Linked DNA regions of Hydrogenophaga sp. SL48. The protein of the gene in region 1 interacts with the protein of each later gene in a pairwise test. Links are inferred from orthologs where the notes say so. Each region holds a gene or a part of one and is shown on either strand. Other genes may lie near its edges.

Region 1 (7,223 bases):
CTGTCGGGGTGTAGCTTAGCCAGGTAGAGCGCTACGTTCGGGACGTAGAGGCCGGAGGTTCGAATCCTCTCACCCCGACCAATTGATCATCATTGACGACCGGCCCAGTTCCGCGCCGAGGTCCGTTCGACACTTCGATACAACGCTGGCCTTGCCAGAATGCGCAATTTGGGCACAGATTGCGTGAATTGTGTCTTCCAAGTCGTTGATTTACGATAGATTACGCGGTTATGGCATCTGTCGATACAGCCCCTCAAGATACACCAGCCATGGCCCTGCCAGGGCTCGGTCGTGCGCTCGTTTCAGCAGGGAAGCTAGGGCAAAAGGCGGCGGAGGAGCTCTACAGGAAGGCCCAGAGCGGGCGCACCAGCTTCATTGCAGAGTTGACCGGATCGGGGGCGGTCTCACCTTCAGACCTCGCCCACACGATGTCGACGGCGTTTGCCGCTCCGCTGCTGGATCTTGATGCCATTGATGTCCAGCGCCTTCCCAAGGGCTTGCTGGACGCAAAGATTTGTAGCGACTACCGCATTGTTGTGCTGAGCAAGCGCAACAACCGCTTGATGGTTGCAACAGCGGATCCCGCCGATCAACAGGCGGCTGAAAAAATCAAGTTCGCCACCCAGTTGGGCGTTGACTGGGTCATTGCCGAATACGACAAGCTGAGCAAGCTGGTGGAGAGCCAGTCGACGACCGCCAATGAAGCGATGGATAACATCGTTGGCGGCGATTTCGAGTTCGATGACATCCCCATTGATGCACAGGATGCTCCTGAAAAGAATGCGGTGTCGGAGGTTGATGACGCACCAGTCGTCAAGTTTCTTCACAAGATGCTGCTGGATGCGTTCAACATGCGCGCGTCCGACCTTCATTTTGAGCCCTACGAACACACCTACCGTGTGCGCTTTCGCGTGGACGGAGAGCTGAGGGAAATCGCGTCTCCGCCGATCGCGATCAAGGACAAGCTGGCCTCCCGCATCAAGGTGATTTCTCGTATGGACATCTCCGAAAAGCGGGTGCCACAGGATGGCCGCATGAAGCTCAAGGTGGGGCCTGAGCGTGTGATCGATTTTCGTGTCAGCACGCTGCCGACGCTGTTCGGCGAGAAGATCGTGATCCGTATCCTGGATCCGAGCAGCGCCAAGGTGGGCATTGATGCCCTGGGTTATGAGCCCGAAGAGAAAGAACGGTTGCTGAGCGCCATTTCGAGACCCTATGGCATGGTTCTGGTGACGGGACCCACCGGTTCCGGAAAAACCGTTTCACTCTACACCTGCCTGAACCTGCTGAACAAGCCGGGCATCAACATCTCCACGGCGGAAGACCCTTCGGAAATCAACCTGCCCGGGGTCAACCAGGTCAACGTCAATGAAAAGGCTGGGCTGACGTTTGCTGCCGCCCTCAAAGCTTTCTTGCGCCAGGATCCAGATGTGATCATGGTGGGTGAAATTCGTGACTTGGAAACCGCCGATATTTCCATCAAGGCCGCGCAGACCGGTCACATGGTGCTGTCGACACTTCACACCAATGACGCCCCCACCACGTTGACGCGAATGATGAACATGGGCATCCCCACGTTCAACATTGCTTCCAGTGTGATCCTCATCACCGCACAGCGACTGGCACGCCGACTGTGCCCGAACTGCAAAACGACGCTGGATGTGCCTCGAAAAGCCTTGCTGGACGCCGGTTTCAAGGCCGAAGAGCTGGATGGCAGCTGGACCCCCTATAAGCCTGTGGGATGTTCTGCTTGCAACAATGGCTACAAGGGCCGGGTCGGCATCTACCAGGTGATGCCGATCTCTGAGGAAATTCAAAGAATCATTCTTAAAGGCGGCAGCGCGCTTGACATCGCGCAACAGGCCACGCGGGAAGGTGTCCGGACCTTGCGTGAGTCGGGCCTTCTCAAGGTCAGGCAAGGCATGACTTCGCTGGAAGAAGTGCTGAGCGTCACCAACGAGTAAGCCCTATCCGGCCCAGAACCCGAGGATCACATGGCAACCGCAGCTAGCAAAACCACCAAGGACTTCGTTTTCGTATGGGAAGGCAAGGACCGCAACGGCAAACCGGTCCGGGGCGAGACGCGTGCCGTGGGTGAGAACCAGGTTTCTGCGGCGCTGCGCAGGCAAGGCATTGTCGCGACCAAGGTCAAAAAGCGTCGCATGAGTTCGGGCAAGCGCATCAAGCCCAAGGACATCGCCATTTTCACGAGGCAGCTCGCCACCATGATGAAGGCCGGTGTCCCGCTTCTGCAGGCATTCGATATCGTGGGACGCGGGAACCCCAATCCCAGCGTGTCCAAGCTGCTCAACGACATTCGGTCCGACGTGGAAACCGGCACCTCGCTGAGCGCTGCATTCAGGAAAAATCCGCTGTACTTCGACAGCCTCTATTGCAACCTGGTGGAAGCAGGGGAAGCCGCCGGTATCCTTGAAGAATTGCTGGACAGGCTCGCTGTCTACATGGAAAAAACCGAGGCGATCAAGTCAAAGATCAAGTCGGCGCTCATGTACCCGGTGGCTGTGATCATCGTGGCTTTTGTGGTCGTTGCGGTGATCATGATTTTCGTGATCCCGTCTTTCAAACAGGTGTTCACCTCGTTCGGCGCCGATCTGCCGGCACCCACGCTGTTTGTGATCGCAATGAGCGAGTTTTTCACCGAATACTGGTGGCTCATTTTTGGTGGCCTGGGTGGCGGCATCTACTTTTTCATGCAAGCCTGGAGGCGGAATGAAAAAGTCCAAATGTTCATGGACCGATTGATGTTGAGAATGCCGATTTTTGGTTCGCTCGTGGAAAAGTCGGTGATCGCCAGGTGGACACGCACCCTTTCCACCATGTTTGCCGCTGGTGTGCCATTGGTTGAGGCCCTGGATTCTGTGGGTGGGGCGTCGGGCAACTCGGTGTATGCGAAGGCCACCGAAAGAATTCAGCAAGAGGTCTCTACCGGCACCAGCCTCACCAATGCCATGAGCAACGTCAATCTGTTTCCCTCCATGGTGCTGCAGATGTGCGCGATCGGTGAAGAGTCGGGCTCGATCGATCACATGCTCGGCAAGGCGGCCGATTTTTACGAAGCCGAAGTCGATGACATGGTGGCCGGTCTCTCCAGCCTGATGGAGCCCATCATCATCGTGATTCTGGGCACCATCATCGGTGGGATTGTGGTTTCGATGTATCTGCCCATCTTCAAGCTGGGCCAGGTGGTTTGATCAGCGCTGCGAGCCTGCTCGACGCGTCGGTTCTCGGCGTGTTGGGGCTGTTGATTGGAAGCTTCCTGAACGTGGTCATCCACCGTCTGCCCAAGATGATGGAGATGCGGTGGGCGGCCGAGTGTGCCGAGCTCCAGGGCACCGCACCGCTGGAGGAGGCGGGGAAAACTCCATTCAACTTGATGGTGCCAAGGTCTCGCTGCCCCCATTGCAGTCACCAGATTCGCTGGTTCGAGAACATCCCTGTGGCCAGCTACCTGGTGTTGGGCGGCAAATGCTCCCACTGCCGCGCGCCGATCAGCCCACGTTACCCCTTGATCGAGCTCGTCAATGGCGCCTTCTTCGCCTGGTGTGGCTGGACCTGGGGACTGGACGGGACGGCGCTGGCATGGTGCGGCTTTGCGGCCGCGATCCTGACCTTGGCTTGGATTGACTGGGACACGACGCTGCTGCCTGATGACATCACACTGCCATTGCTGTGGGCGGGTTTGTGTGCAGCTGCAACACGCATCACAGAGACACCCCTCCCTGATGCCCTGTGGGGTGCTGTCGCGGGATACCTGTCACTGTGGCTGGTGTATTGGGGCTTCAAGCTTGCCACGGGCAAGGAAGGCATGGGCTATGGCGACTTCAAACTGTTTGCGGCGCTGGGAGCTTGGTTTGGCTGGCAGGCGTTGATTCCCATCATTCTCATGGCATCGCTGATTGGTGCGGTCATCGGCATTGGCATGAAGGTGTTTGCCCAGCTCCGAGAGGGCGGGTACCTGCCCTTCGGTCCCTTTCTGGCGTTGGCGGGGCTGACGTCCCTGTTGTTCGGTCCGCAATCCATCCTGGCCGTGATCGGTCTTTGACGGAGTGGTCCAGTGCTGCGCTTGGGACTCACCGGGGGTGTTGGCAGCGGGAAAAGCACCGTTGCTCGTGAGTTGCAGAGCCTGGGTGCCGCGCTGATCGACGCGGATGCCATCTCCCGCCAATGCACCTTGGCCAACGGCTCGGCCATGCCAGCCATCGCCCGCCAGTTTGGCCCCCACTTCGTGACACCTGCGGGCGCCATGGACCGCAACCGCATGCGCGAACACGTTTTTGCCCATCCCGAAGCTCGGCAAGCGCTGGAGGCGATCGTTCATCCGCTGGTCCAACAAGAGATCCGTCGGCAATCAGACTTGGCCCAATCACCGTGCCTGGTGTTCGACATACCCCTGTTGGTGGAGTCGCCACATTGGCGCCATCAACTGGACCGCATCCTGATCGTCGACTGCACTGAAGAAACGCAAATCCGACGTGTACAAGCGCGCAACGGCTGGGAAAGAGTCGCAGTTGAAGCGGTCATTCGCCAACAGAGCGCGCGTGAACACCGACTGGCGGCCGCAGATGGGGTGCTGTGGAACGACGGCGTGGACTTGCAGGTCCTTCGTCATGAGGTGCAGCGAATGGCCGCCCGGTTGGGGCTATGATGCCCCTCCAATGAACGACGCTTTTCTCCGCGAACCGCCGCCGCCGTGATCCTGTACGAATATCCCTTCAACGAACGCGTTCGGACCTATCTTCGGCTGGAGCAACTGTTTGCACGGCTCGCTGAACTGATGGCCCGATCGAGCCCACTCGACCATCACTTCGCCATCCAAACCATCTTTGAAGTCATGGATGTGGCCGCGCGTGCAGACATGAAGTCAGACGTTCTGAAAGACATCGACCGCCACCGCCTTCAACTCAACAGCTATCGAGGCAACCCTGCCATTTCGGAGCGTGTGCTCGATGAGGTCATCGGACAGCTGGATGCCTGCTTCGCTCAACTCAGCGGTCTGGCAGGCAAAACGGGCCAGTCGCTCACCGAGAACGACTGGTTGATGGCCATACGCAGTCGCATCGGCATCCCTGGCGGCACTTGTGAGTTCGATCTCCCCGCCTATTTCCATTGGCAGCATCGCCCTGTGCAACACCGCCAGGCCGATCTGCAGCGTTGGTCCCAGACATTGGTGCCCTTGGCTGAGGCCATCTCCCTGTTGATGAAGATGATGCGGGACTCAGGCTCTCCCCACAAGGTGATTGCGCCCGGCGGACAGTTTCAACAGAACCTGCCACAAGGCCGGACCTACCAGTTGCTGCGTCTGGCCATTGATCCTCTTCTGGGATTGATACCTGAAATCAGTGGCAATCGGCTGATGCTGTCGGTGCGACTGCTGCGCCAGGGCGACGACGAGCGGCTGCACCCGGCACCGGATGACGCAGCGTTCGAGCTGACGCTCTGCATTTGAACCCGAGGATGAACGCGCCGGACGTTCCCCCGAAACGTGTCCGCTGCCCCGCCTGCGGCGGTCAGAGCGTCTACGCGCCATCCAACCCCTATCGACCATTTTGCAGCGATCGCTGCAAAAACCTGGACCTCGGCGCATGGGCCAGCGAACGGTTTTCGCTGCCCGAGCACGAAATCAACAGCGATCCTGATTTCGAGAAGAGCTGATTTCGTCAGCCCCCATTTCATCGCTGAGCCACGCCAGCACAGGCACCGTGCCAGGCAACACCGGCTCACAACTCACAGGAAGCCGTTCCCAACCGTACCGCTGGCCTTCATGCATCTGCAACGCACCTTCCCAGGTGAAAACCTTGCAGAAGTGCAACCGCACCAGCGCGTGAGGGTAGTCCACCATGGAGGTCTTCCAAAGGTGGGGCTGTCCGATCGTGACGCCAATTTCCTCTTGCAACTCGCGCCGCAGCGCCTGCTCGATCGTTTCGCCAGCTTCCAGCTTGCCTCCAGGAAACTCCCAGTAACCCGCGTAGGCTTTGCCTTCAGGGCGCGATGTGAGCAGAAAACGTCCATCAGGGGCAATGAGCACGCCCACCGCCACCTCGGTCACGGGGCGTTGGCCGCCCTCCGGCTCTGCGCCGCCGCCGTCCACCACCAGTGTTTCGCGCTCAGGTGCCCGTGCCATGGGAGCCAGCGTAATCACGTGCAAACTGGTAGGCCACACGACCGCTGCGCGAACCACGCTCCAGCGCCCACACAAGGGCCTGAGGACGCGCCGCATCGATGTCGGCGGCAGGGACGCCGAATGACGACAGCCATTGCCGCACGATGGCGAGGTACTCGTCCTGGCTGAACGGATAGAAGCTGACCCACAGGCCGAACCGTTCGGACAACGAGATTTTTTCTTCTACCACCTCGCCCGGGTGCACTTCACCGTCGGGTGTGTGCGTGTAGCTGAGGTTTTCCTTCATGTACTCGGGCAGCAGATGACGGCGGTTGCTGGTCGCATAGATCAGCACGTTGTCCCCGGCGGCGGACACCGAACCATCCAGCACGGATTTCAGCGCCTTGTAGCCCGCCTCGCCGTCCTCAAAACTGAGGTCATCGCAAAACACGATGAAGCGCTCGGGCCGATCGGCCACCACATCGACAATATCGGGCAAATCAACCAGATCGCCCTTGTCTACCTCGATCAGTCGCAACCCTTGAGACGCGTACTCGTGCAAGCAAGCCTTGACCAGCGACGATTTTCCGGTACCCCGTGCACCGGTAAGCAAGACGTTGTTGGCGGGCAGGCCCTTCACAAACTGCAGCGTGTTGCGCTGGATCTTGTCTTTCTGCCCGTCAATCTCCTGGAGGTCGGCCAAGTTGATCTCCGCCACGTGCCGGACCGGCTCCAGAGCGCCATGCCCGCTGCTGCGTTTGCGATAGCGAAAGGCGATTGATGCAGACCAGTCAGGCGCACCCAGCGGCTGGGGCAGCACCGACTCGATGCGTTCAATCAGGTGTTCGGCCCGCTGAATGAGCCGTTCGACATGTTCGTTCATCTGCAGCATCCTCGAAGGCCAGCCAGCCTGGGCTCAGGACCGGTAGTCGGCGTTGATGGTCACGTAGTCGTGGCTGAAGTCGCAGGTCCAGACCGTCTCGGTGATGTCGCCCCGTCCAAGCCCGATGCGCACCAGGATCTCCGCCGCCTTCATCACGCGCTGGCCATCTTCTTCGCGATAGTCGGGGTGGCGCCCCCCTTTTCGGACCACATGCACATC
Region 2 (9,079 bases), 3.4 Mb from region 1 along the record:
TGGGCTCGCCCATGATCGTCAAGCCCGTGCGCGAGGGCTCCACCATCGGGCTGACCAAGGTCACCACGCTGGAACAGTGCGACGCCGCCTACGCGCTCGCCTCGGGCCAGGACCCGATGGTGATGTGCGAGCAGTTCATCGCCGGCGACGAGGTGACGATCCCCGTGCTCGGCACCGGCTCGGAAGCCCGCGCCCTGCCGGTGATCCGCATCGTGGCGCCCGACGGCAACTACGACTACCAGCACAAGTACTTCACCGACGACACGAAATACCTCGTGCCCTGCGGCCTGCCCGAGGGCGAGGAGGCCGCCATCCAGGCGCTGGTGCTGCAGGCCTTCCTCACGCTGGACTGCCGCGGCTGGGCGCGCGCCGACGTGATGATTGACGCGAAGACCCGCAAGCCCTACCTGCTGGAGATCAACACCTCGCCCGGCATGACCGGCCATTCGCTGGTGCCCATGTCGGCGCGCGCGGCCGGCCTGTCGTACGAAGACCTGTGCTTCACGCTGCTCGCCAGCGCCTCGCTGGACAACCCGGCCCGACCCGGCTGAGACCCACCCCATGGACCGCGCCGATCTGCCCCTTGACATCAAGCTCATGACCCTGGCCACCCGTGGCCTGGTGATGGTGTTTGCCGTCCTGTGCCTGGGGGTGGTCGGCACCTGGATCGCCCGCCATCCGGTCTGGAACCTGCGCGCCATCACCGTGCAGGGCGAGGTGTCTCACCAGAACGCGGTGGGGCTGCGCGCCCAGCTCGCCGCCCAGATGCGCAAGCAGCTGAGCGCCAGCTTCCTCACCGTCGACCTGCAGCTGGTGCGGGCCCTGTTCCAGACCGTGCCCTGGGTGCGCGAGGCGCGGGTGCAGCGCGAGTTTCCGAACCGCCTGCGGGTCACGCTGGAAGAGCACCAGGCGGTGGCGTGGTGGGGCCAGGCCGGGTCGGGCCAACTGGTCAGCCGCCTGGGCGAGGTGTTCGAGGCGAGCCCCGACGATGGCGACGGCCTGCCCGAGCTGGCCGGTCCGGTGGAGCAGGCGCCACAGGTGTGGGCGCTGTACCAGACGCTGTCGGCCGAACTGGGCCGGCTGGAGATGGGCCTGGTGCGGCTGGAGCTCAACGAGCGCGGCAACTGGCGCGCCGAGCTCGACAACGGCGCCCGCATCGAGCTGGGCCGCGGCACGCCCGAAGACCTGCTGGAGCGCACCCGCCGCTTCACCGCCACCCTGGGCCAGCTGACCCAGCGCTACCCCGGTGCGCTGCAGACCGTGGACCTGCGTTACCCCAATGGCTACGCGCTGCGTGTGCAGGGCGTGACCACGGTGACCGAAGACGACCCCAAGAAACCAACACCAACCCGCTGAACAGAAAACGATCATGGCCAAGGAATACAAGGATTTGGTGGTGGGACTGGACATTGGCACCGCCAAGATCATGGTGGTGGTGGCCGAGGTCCAGACCACGGGCGAGCTCAAGCTCGCCGGTCTGGGTGTGTCCGCCAGCCACGGCCTCAAGCGCGGCGTGGTCGTCAACATCGACGCCACCGTGCAGAGCATCCAGCAGGCGCTGAAAGAGGCCGAGCTGATGGCCGACTGCCGCATCGCCCGCGTCTACACCGGCATCACCGGCAGCCACATCCGCGGCATCAACAGCAGCGGCATGGTGGCGATCAAGGACCGCGAGGTGACCCAGGCCGACGTGGCGCGCGTGATCGAGACCGCCAAGGCCATCAACATCTCCACCGACCAGCGCCTGCTGCTGGTCGAGCCGCAGGAGTTCGTGATCGACGGCCAGGAGGTGAAAGAGCCCATCGGCATGAGCGGCATCCGGCTCGAAGCCAAGGTGCACATCGTCACTGGCGCGCAGAGCGCGGCCGAAAACATCATCAAGTGCGTGCGCCGCTGCGGCCTGGAGGTGGACCAGCTCATGCTCAACCCGCTGGCCTCCAGCCAGGCGGTGCTGACCGACGACGAAAAGGAACTGGGCGTGGCGCTGGTGGACATCGGCGCGGGCACCACCGACGTGGCGATCTTCGCCGGCGGCGCGATCCGCCACACGGCGGTGATCCCGATCGCGGGCGACCTGATCACCAGCGACATCGCCATGGCGCTGCGCACGCCCACCAAGGACGCCGAAGACATCAAGGTCGAACACGGCTGCGCCAAGCAGTTGCTGGCCGACCCGGACCAGCAGGTGGAAGTGCCCGGCCTGGGCGACCGCGGCCCGCGCATGCTCAGCCGCCAGGCGCTGGCGGGCGTGATCGAGCCCCGGGTGGAAGAGATCTTTGCGCTGGTGCAGCAGGTGATCCGCGACTCGGGTTTCGAAGAGGTGCTGTCGTCGGGCATCGTGCTCACGGGCGGCAGCGCGGTCATGCCGGGCATGGTCGAGCTGGGCGAGGACATCTTCCTCAAGCCCGTTCGCCGGGGCATGCCGCACTACGCCTCGGCGCTGTCCGACATGGTGGCCCAGCCGCGCGCGGCGACGGTCATGGGCCTGCTGGAAGAGGCACGGATCGCCCGGGTGCGCGGGCACAAGGTGGCGCAGAAGGCGGGCTCCATGCAGAGCGCGCTGGACCGCATGAAAAACTGGTTTGTGGGGACATTCTGATGAATCGACTGATCACCCCTGCGCCGCGCCTGCAGCGCGTCACCCCCTCAAGGGGGCGGCACTGGTCGCCTGGCAAAGCCAGTTCGACGGTGCCCTGGTCGTTGCGCCCCCTCACCCGACCGAAATGTCGATCCCGATGCACCGATTGCACCGGACCGCCTGGCTGAGGCGCCTCACAGCACAACGAACCGAATCCGATTTTTGAATTGAAACAACGCCCGGCACCCAGCGGTCAAGGGCACACCCAGGAGAGCAACATGAGCATCGAAATGATTGAAGTCGAGGAATTCAACGCAGGCACGCAGATCAAGGTGATCGGCGTGGGTGGTGGTGGTGGCAACGCGGTGGACCACATGATTTCCCGCCACGTGCAGGGCGTGGAGTTCATCTGCGCCAACACCGATGCGCAGGCGCTCACCCGCAGCGCTGCCGGCCGCACCATCCAGCTCGGTGCGAGCGGCCTGGGCGCGGGCAGCAAGCCCGAGAAGGGCCGCGAGGCCGCCGAACTCGCGATCGACGAAATCCGCACCGCCATCGACGGCGCGCACATGCTCTTCATCACCGCCGGCATGGGCGGCGGCACCGGCACCGGCGCCGCCCCCGTGATCGCCCGCGTGGCCAAGGAAATGGGCATCCTGACCGTGGGCGTGGTCACCAAACCCTTCGACTTCGAAGGCGGCAAGCGCATGCAGAACGCCGATGCGGGCCTGGCCGAACTCGAAGCCAATGTGGACTCGCTGATCGTGGTGCTCAACGACAAGTTGCTTGAAGTGCTGGGCGACGACGTGACACAGGACGATGCCTTCGCCCATGCCAACGACGTGTTGAAAAACGCGGTGGGCGGCATTGCCGAGATCATCAACGAGTACGGCAACGTGAACGTCGACTTCGAAGACGTGCGCACCGTGATGGGCGAACCCGGCAAGGCCATGATGGGCACCGCCGTGGCCGCCGGCCCCGACCGCGCACGCATTGCCGCCGAGCAGGCCGTGGCCTGCCCGTTGCTGGAAGGCATCGACCTCTCGGGCGCCAAGGGTGTGCTGGTGCTGGTCACCGCCGCCAAGGGTTCGCTCAAGCTGTCGGAATCCAAGCTGGCCATGAACACGATCCGCGCCTACGCTTCGCCGGACGCGCACGTGATCTACGGCGCAGCCTACGACGACGAGCTGGGCGACGAGATGCGCGTCACCGTGGTCGCCACCGGCCTGAGCCGCCAGGGCGTCCGCCGCACCGCGCCCCCGCTGCAGGTGCTGCGCACCGGCACCGACAACACGCCGTTCAACGTGCCGACGATGAACACACCCGTGGGCACGTCAGGCGCCAGCCAGCCCGACTACCACTCCATGGCCGTGCCCAGCGTGTGGCGCACCAACCGCACCCAGGCGGCGGCCAAGGTGGACGCGCTGGCGTCGGGCGGCATGGACGACTTCGAGATCCCGGCTTTCCTGCGCAAGCAGGCAGATTGAGCAGGTGCCCCCCCCGCGCCGCCTGCGGCGTCACCCCCCAGTGGGCAACACCTGCGGCCCGGCGAAGCCGGTTCTGCGGTGTTCCCGAAGGGGCACTGCTGGCGAAGCGTTTGGGGGCAATCGCCGGGATAGTTTTTCTGGTCAGCGCGTTTTCGCCCGCGAAACTTAAAATCACCGGATGCTTGCTCAACGCACCCTGAAATCTCTCACCAAAGCCGTTGGCGTCGGTCTGCACAGCGGTCAGCGCGTGGAGCTGACGCTGCGGCCGGCCGCGCCCGACACCGGCATCGTGTTCCGCCGCGTCGATCTGCCCGAGCCGGTGGAGATTCCGGTGAACGCCGACGCCGTGTCCGACACGCGCATGGCATCGACCATCTCCAACGGTGGCGTGAAGGTGCAGACCATCGAGCACATCATGAGTGCCGCCGCCGGGCTGGGGCTGGACAACCTGTACGTGGACATCACGGCCGAAGAGGTTCCGATCCTGGATGGCTCCTCGGCCTCGTTCGTTTACCTGCTTCAGAGCGCCGGCATCGCCATGCAGAAGGCGCCCAAGCGCTTCATCCGGCTCAAACGGCCGGTGGAGGTGCGCGAGGGTGAGGGCCGCACGCTCAAATGGGCGCGGCTGGACCCGTTCCATGGCTACAAGCTGGCCTTCGAGATCGAGTTCGACCACCCGGCGGTGAATTCCAGCGGCCAGCGCGTGGAGTTCGACATGGGCAGCGGACGTTATGCGCGCGAGATCGCCCGGGCCCGCACCTTCGGTTTCACCCGCGATGTCGAGATGATGCGGTCCCACGGGCTGGCGCTCGGCGGGGGGCTGGACAACGCCATCGTGATGGACGATGTGAAGGTGCTCAACGCCGACGGCCTGCGGTACCAGGACGAGTTCGTCAAGCACAAGATCCTGGACGCCATCGGTGACCTCTACATCATCGGCAAGCCGCTGCTGGCCGCCTACAGCGCCTTCCGCAGCGGCCATGCGATGAACAACCTCCTGTTGCGCGCTTTGCTGGCGCTGCCCGAGGCTTACGAGGTGGTGAGCTTCGAACACGAGCGCGAGGCCCCCAGTGGTTTCGCGCAGCTGGCACCGGCCTGGTGAGCGCACCCACGCCGGTCACCCACCATGCTGCTGCTGCGCTTCGCGCTGGTCCTGCTGCTGATCGTCTCGGGCGTGTGCTTCGCGGCCTACGCCGTGACCCGAAACCCGCGCTACCTGCATTGGGGCTGGGTGGTTCTCAAGGTGGCGCTGTTTGCTGCGCTGGGGTTCTTCGGCATCCTCGTGCTTGAGCGCCTGCTCTGAAGCACTGAACGGCCCCAAGACCATCCGGCGGGGAACGCGCGCAGCTGATCGGTCAGGCGCGAGGCAGTTCGACGTGGAATTCGGTGCGCACACCTTCTTCGCTGTCGAAACCGATCTCGCCGCCGTGCTCCTTGACGATGGTGCGGCAGATGTTCAGGCCCAGTCCGGTGCCGCCCTTCTGCCGGCGATCCAAGCCGTCGGCCTGGGCGAAACGCTCGAACACCTGGTCCCGGAACTTGGCGGGCACGCCCGGCCCGCGGTCGATCACCCCCAGGCGCACCCGCTGGGCGTTGGCGCTCAACATCACCTGAACCAGCCCCCCAGGGGGTGAGAACTTCGCCGCGTTGGACAGCAGGTTGCTCACGACCTGCACGATGCGGTCGCCATCGGCCATCACCTCACCGTCGTCGATCACGTCGAACTGGAAGCGCACGCCGAAGCTGTCGGCAAAGGACTGCGTGTCCCGGATGGCGGTCTCGACCAGCGGCCGCAGGGGCTGGCGCTTCATGTCGTAGGTGAATTGCTGCGAGTCCATCTTCTCCACGTCGATCACGTCGTTGATCAGGCGGATCAGGCGTTCACAGTTCTGGAGGGAAATCTTCATGAGCTCCTGCACGTCGGCCGACAACTCCCCGACCCTCCCCGATCCGAGCATGCTCAGCGTGACGTAGATCGAGGTCAGCGGCGTGCGAAGTTCGTGCGAGACGGTGGAGATGAACTCGCTCTTGAGGCGCTGCATTTCCTTGCGCTCAGAGATGTTGTGCACGAAAGCGCTGAACAGCTGCACGCCACCGGTGTCGATCAGGCCGATCTTCATTTCCGCGGGGATCTCACGGCCCCGGCGGTCCCTCACGGTGCGCTCAAGCAGCTTGCCCTCGAAGGGCGCCTGCCCGGTGCTCAGGTAGTGCGCCAAGGCCTGGACGAAGGCGGTCTGGTGGCGCTCGGGGATGATGAGGTGGGCCAATGACTTGCCCAGCACGTCATCGCGCTTCCAGCCAAACAGCTGCTCGGCCTGTGTGTTCCATTCGGTGATGCGGCCATGGAAGTCCATGCCGATGAACGGGTCCTGCGCGGTCTCGATCACCATCTGCATGCGCTCTTCACTGGCGATGGACCGTTCCAGGGCGTCCTGCATCTCGGCAGTGCGCTCATGCACCCGGCGCTCCAGCGACACGTTGAGCTGGCGCACCTCGGACTCGTTGTCCTGCAGCTTCTTCACCAGCGAGTTGAAGGCCTTGCCCAGAATCGACACCTCGGCGTAGGCATTGGCCGACGGCGCCTTCACCGCATAGCCGGCTTCGATGCCGCGGGCGACATCGGTGAGGTCCAGCAAGGGGCGGGTGATCAGGCGGGCGACCCCCCAGCCCAGCAGCGAAAACAGCACGGCCGCCAGCAAGCCGCCGACCAGCACCCGCAGATGCAGCTGGTTGACCGGTGCGTAGGCCTCGCTGAGGTCCTGGCGGACCAGCACACGCCAGCCCAGACCGGGGTAGGCATTGACGCCGCGGTCGCCGCTGTACCCGACCAGGTAGTCCTTGCCGTCGGGCCAGGTTTCGCGCACGTAGCCGTTGTCTCCGCGTCCAGCGGCATCCAGGCTGGGCAGTCTGAGCATGCTGCCCTGCACATCGGGCGGTCCGAGCAACACCATGCCCGCCGATGAAACGATCAGCGGATCGACGGTGCGGCTGCGCCCGACGGAGACGAAGATCGCCTGTTTGATGTCGCGGGCCCATTGCCATGACAGGTGCACGCCCAGCACGCCCCTGAACTGGCCCTGTGCGCTGCGCAGGGGAAAAGCGATATCGACCAAGCGCAGCGGTTCGACATCCGCGCTGCCCAACAGCTGGCCCAGCAGCTGGGCCTCATGCACGTCGCCCATGGGCTTGTCCCGCAGGGCATTGCCAAACCACGGCCGCGCCGAGACATCGACGCCCTCCAGCATGTTGCGCGTCGCCACCAGCACCTTGCCGGCGGGATCGGTCACGCCGATCCAGGCGTAGGTGGGATAGCTCTGCTGCAAGCGGTCGATTTCGGTTCGAACCTCAACCAGGTCGGGTGCGTCGCCGAGCCGGAGGGCCATGAGTTGCACCTCTCGGTAGCGTTCGAACATGGCGTGGTCCAGGCGGCTGACGGTCTGGTTGGCGAGCTCCGCGAGGTTGGACCCGATGTTCGCGCGCACCTGCGTGCTGGCCGTGCGGTCGCTCAGCAGCGTCAGCAGCAGGGTGAGCAGCACCGACAGGAGGGTGAATGCCAGCGCGAGCCAGGCACTGAGGCTGAGGGTGCGGCGTGGCGCCAGCTTCATGTTCAGTAGCTCCGCCCGCCCTTGTAGGCCGCGTGCGTCCGCGCCTGCAGTGGCGACACCTTGTTGATCGCCGCCACCGAGCGCGCCACCTGCGCGTGGGTGATGCACAGACCCAGCGCGTCGGCCGCGTCCTTGCCCGGCAGGCCGGGCAGCTTCAGCAGCCGCTTCACCATCTCCTGCATCTGTGCCTTGTCGGCGCGTCCGTAACCAACCACCGCTTTTTTCAGCTGGAGTGCGGTGTACTCCGCCACCGTCAGGCCGTTGGCCACCAGCGCGGTCAAACAGCAGCCACGCGCCTGGCCCAGCAGCAAGGTGGCCTGGGGGTTGACGTTGACGAACACGATCTCGCAGGCCGAGACCTCGGGCTGGTAACGCTTCACCACCTCGCTGATGCCGTCGAACAGGATCTTCAGCCGCTCGGGCAGCAACGCGCCGTCCTTGGGGCTGGTCTGTACCGTGCCGCTGGCCACGTAGTGCAGGTCGGCGCCTTCGGCATCCACCACGCCAAAGCCGGTGCACTGCAGACCGGGGTCGATACCGAGGATGCGCATGGTGTGCCTCAGAGGTTGAAGTTCCAGCGCACCGAGTGGAAGAACACCGGGGCGGCAAAACACAGGGCGTCCACCCGGTCCAGCAGGCCGCTGGCGCCGGTGACCGAGCGGCCCGCCGAGCCCCAGTGGGTGATGCCACGGTCGCGCTTGATGGCTTTCATCACCAGGTGGCCGAACGAGCCGGCGGCGCAGGCGATCAAGGCCATGGCCAGCGCGGGCAGGGGCTTGAACGGGGTGAGGCCCGCCAGGGCCGCGCCGAGCAGGCCGCCCGCCAGCAGACCGGCGGCCCAGCTGCGCCACTGAAAACTCTGGCTGATGGCGGGCGCCACCGGCCGGTTCAGGCGCCACGCCACGACATGCTGCACCAGCATGCAGGTCTGCACCACCAGCACGAGGAAAAACACCAGGAAGGCGGTTTTGCCGGCAAACCGCGGGAAGTTGAGCAGCAGCAGGGCCGGCACATGGCTCATGCCGTAGACGCAGACCATGATGCCCCACTGCAGCTTGGCGTTGCGCTCCAGAAACCGCTGCGGGTCGTTCCCCAGCGCGCTCACCACCGGAATGGCCAGGAACACATAGACCGGGATGAACACGGTGAACAGGTTGAACTCGCGGTTCCAGACCAGGGCGTACTGCAGCGGCAGCACGATGAAGAAGGCCAGCACCAGGCTGCGGTGGTCGCCGCGCCGTGTGGGCGAGAGGCTGATGAACTCGCGCAGGATGAAGAACGACACGAAGCCGAACAGCACGATGGCCACGCCGTCTCCGGCCGCCCAGCCCACCCAGAACACCAGCGCCATGAGCCATGAATTCCGCAGCAGGGCCTGGTAGTCCTGCAGCCGCTGGTGGAGGTCGGGC

What was found.
Region 2: the proteins of zapD (region 1) and ftsZ interact in binary tests that used the Escherichia coli proteins (3 or more experiments, as listed by UniProt). The link is inferred for Hydrogenophaga sp. SL48 from one-to-one orthologs.

What each region holds. Positions count from the first base shown.
Region 1 is NZ_CP063400.1:347,352-354,574, reverse strand. The notes cover bases 3,803-6,589. They hold zapD (cell division protein ZapD), read left to right. Parts: upstream 3,803-4,711; coding sequence 4,712-5,467; downstream 5,468-6,589. Other genes in these bases: IM738_RS01625 (ATP-binding protein), read right to left, coding at 6,126-6,589; IM738_RS01630 (NUDIX domain-containing protein), read right to left, coding at 5,642-6,142; IM738_RS01635 (DNA gyrase inhibitor YacG), read left to right, coding at 5,476-5,673; coaE (dephospho-CoA kinase), read left to right, coding at 4,076-4,666; IM738_RS01650 (prepilin peptidase), read left to right, coding at 3,803-4,063. In the rest of the region: type IV-A pilus assembly ATPase PilB, read left to right, coding at 231-1,964; IM738_RS01655 (type II secretion system F family protein), read left to right, coding at 1,995-3,212; more of IM738_RS01650, read left to right, coding at 3,212-3,802; more of IM738_RS01625, read right to left, coding at 6,590-7,004; bifunctional glutamate N-acetyltransferase/amino-acid acetyltransferase ArgJ, read right to left, coding at 7,038-7,223. UniProt on the Escherichia coli protein: Cell division factor that enhances FtsZ-ring assembly. Directly interacts with FtsZ and promotes bundling of FtsZ protofilaments, with a reduction in FtsZ GTPase activity.
Region 2 is NZ_CP063400.1:3,764,496-3,773,574, reverse strand. Bases 2,044-4,960 are described here. They hold ftsZ (cell division protein FtsZ), read left to right. Parts: upstream 2,044-2,856; coding sequence 2,857-4,065; downstream 4,066-4,960. Other genes in these bases: lpxC (UDP-3-O-acyl-N-acetylglucosamine deacetylase), read left to right, coding at 4,244-4,960; ftsA (cell division protein FtsA), read left to right, coding at 2,044-2,599. Also shown: IM738_RS17870 (D-alanine--D-alanine ligase), read left to right, coding at 1-551; IM738_RS17865 (cell division protein FtsQ/DivIB), read left to right, coding at 562-1,356; more of ftsA, read left to right, coding at 1,370-2,043; more of lpxC, read left to right, coding at 4,961-5,167; IM738_RS17845 (hypothetical protein), read left to right, coding at 5,192-5,368; IM738_RS17840 (sensor histidine kinase), read right to left, coding at 5,421-7,670; crossover junction endodeoxyribonuclease RuvC, read right to left, coding at 7,673-8,221; IM738_RS17830 (phosphatidate cytidylyltransferase), read right to left, coding at 8,230-9,079. UniProt on the Escherichia coli protein: Essential cell division protein that forms a contractile ring structure (Z ring) at the future cell division site. The regulation of the ring assembly controls the timing and the location of cell division.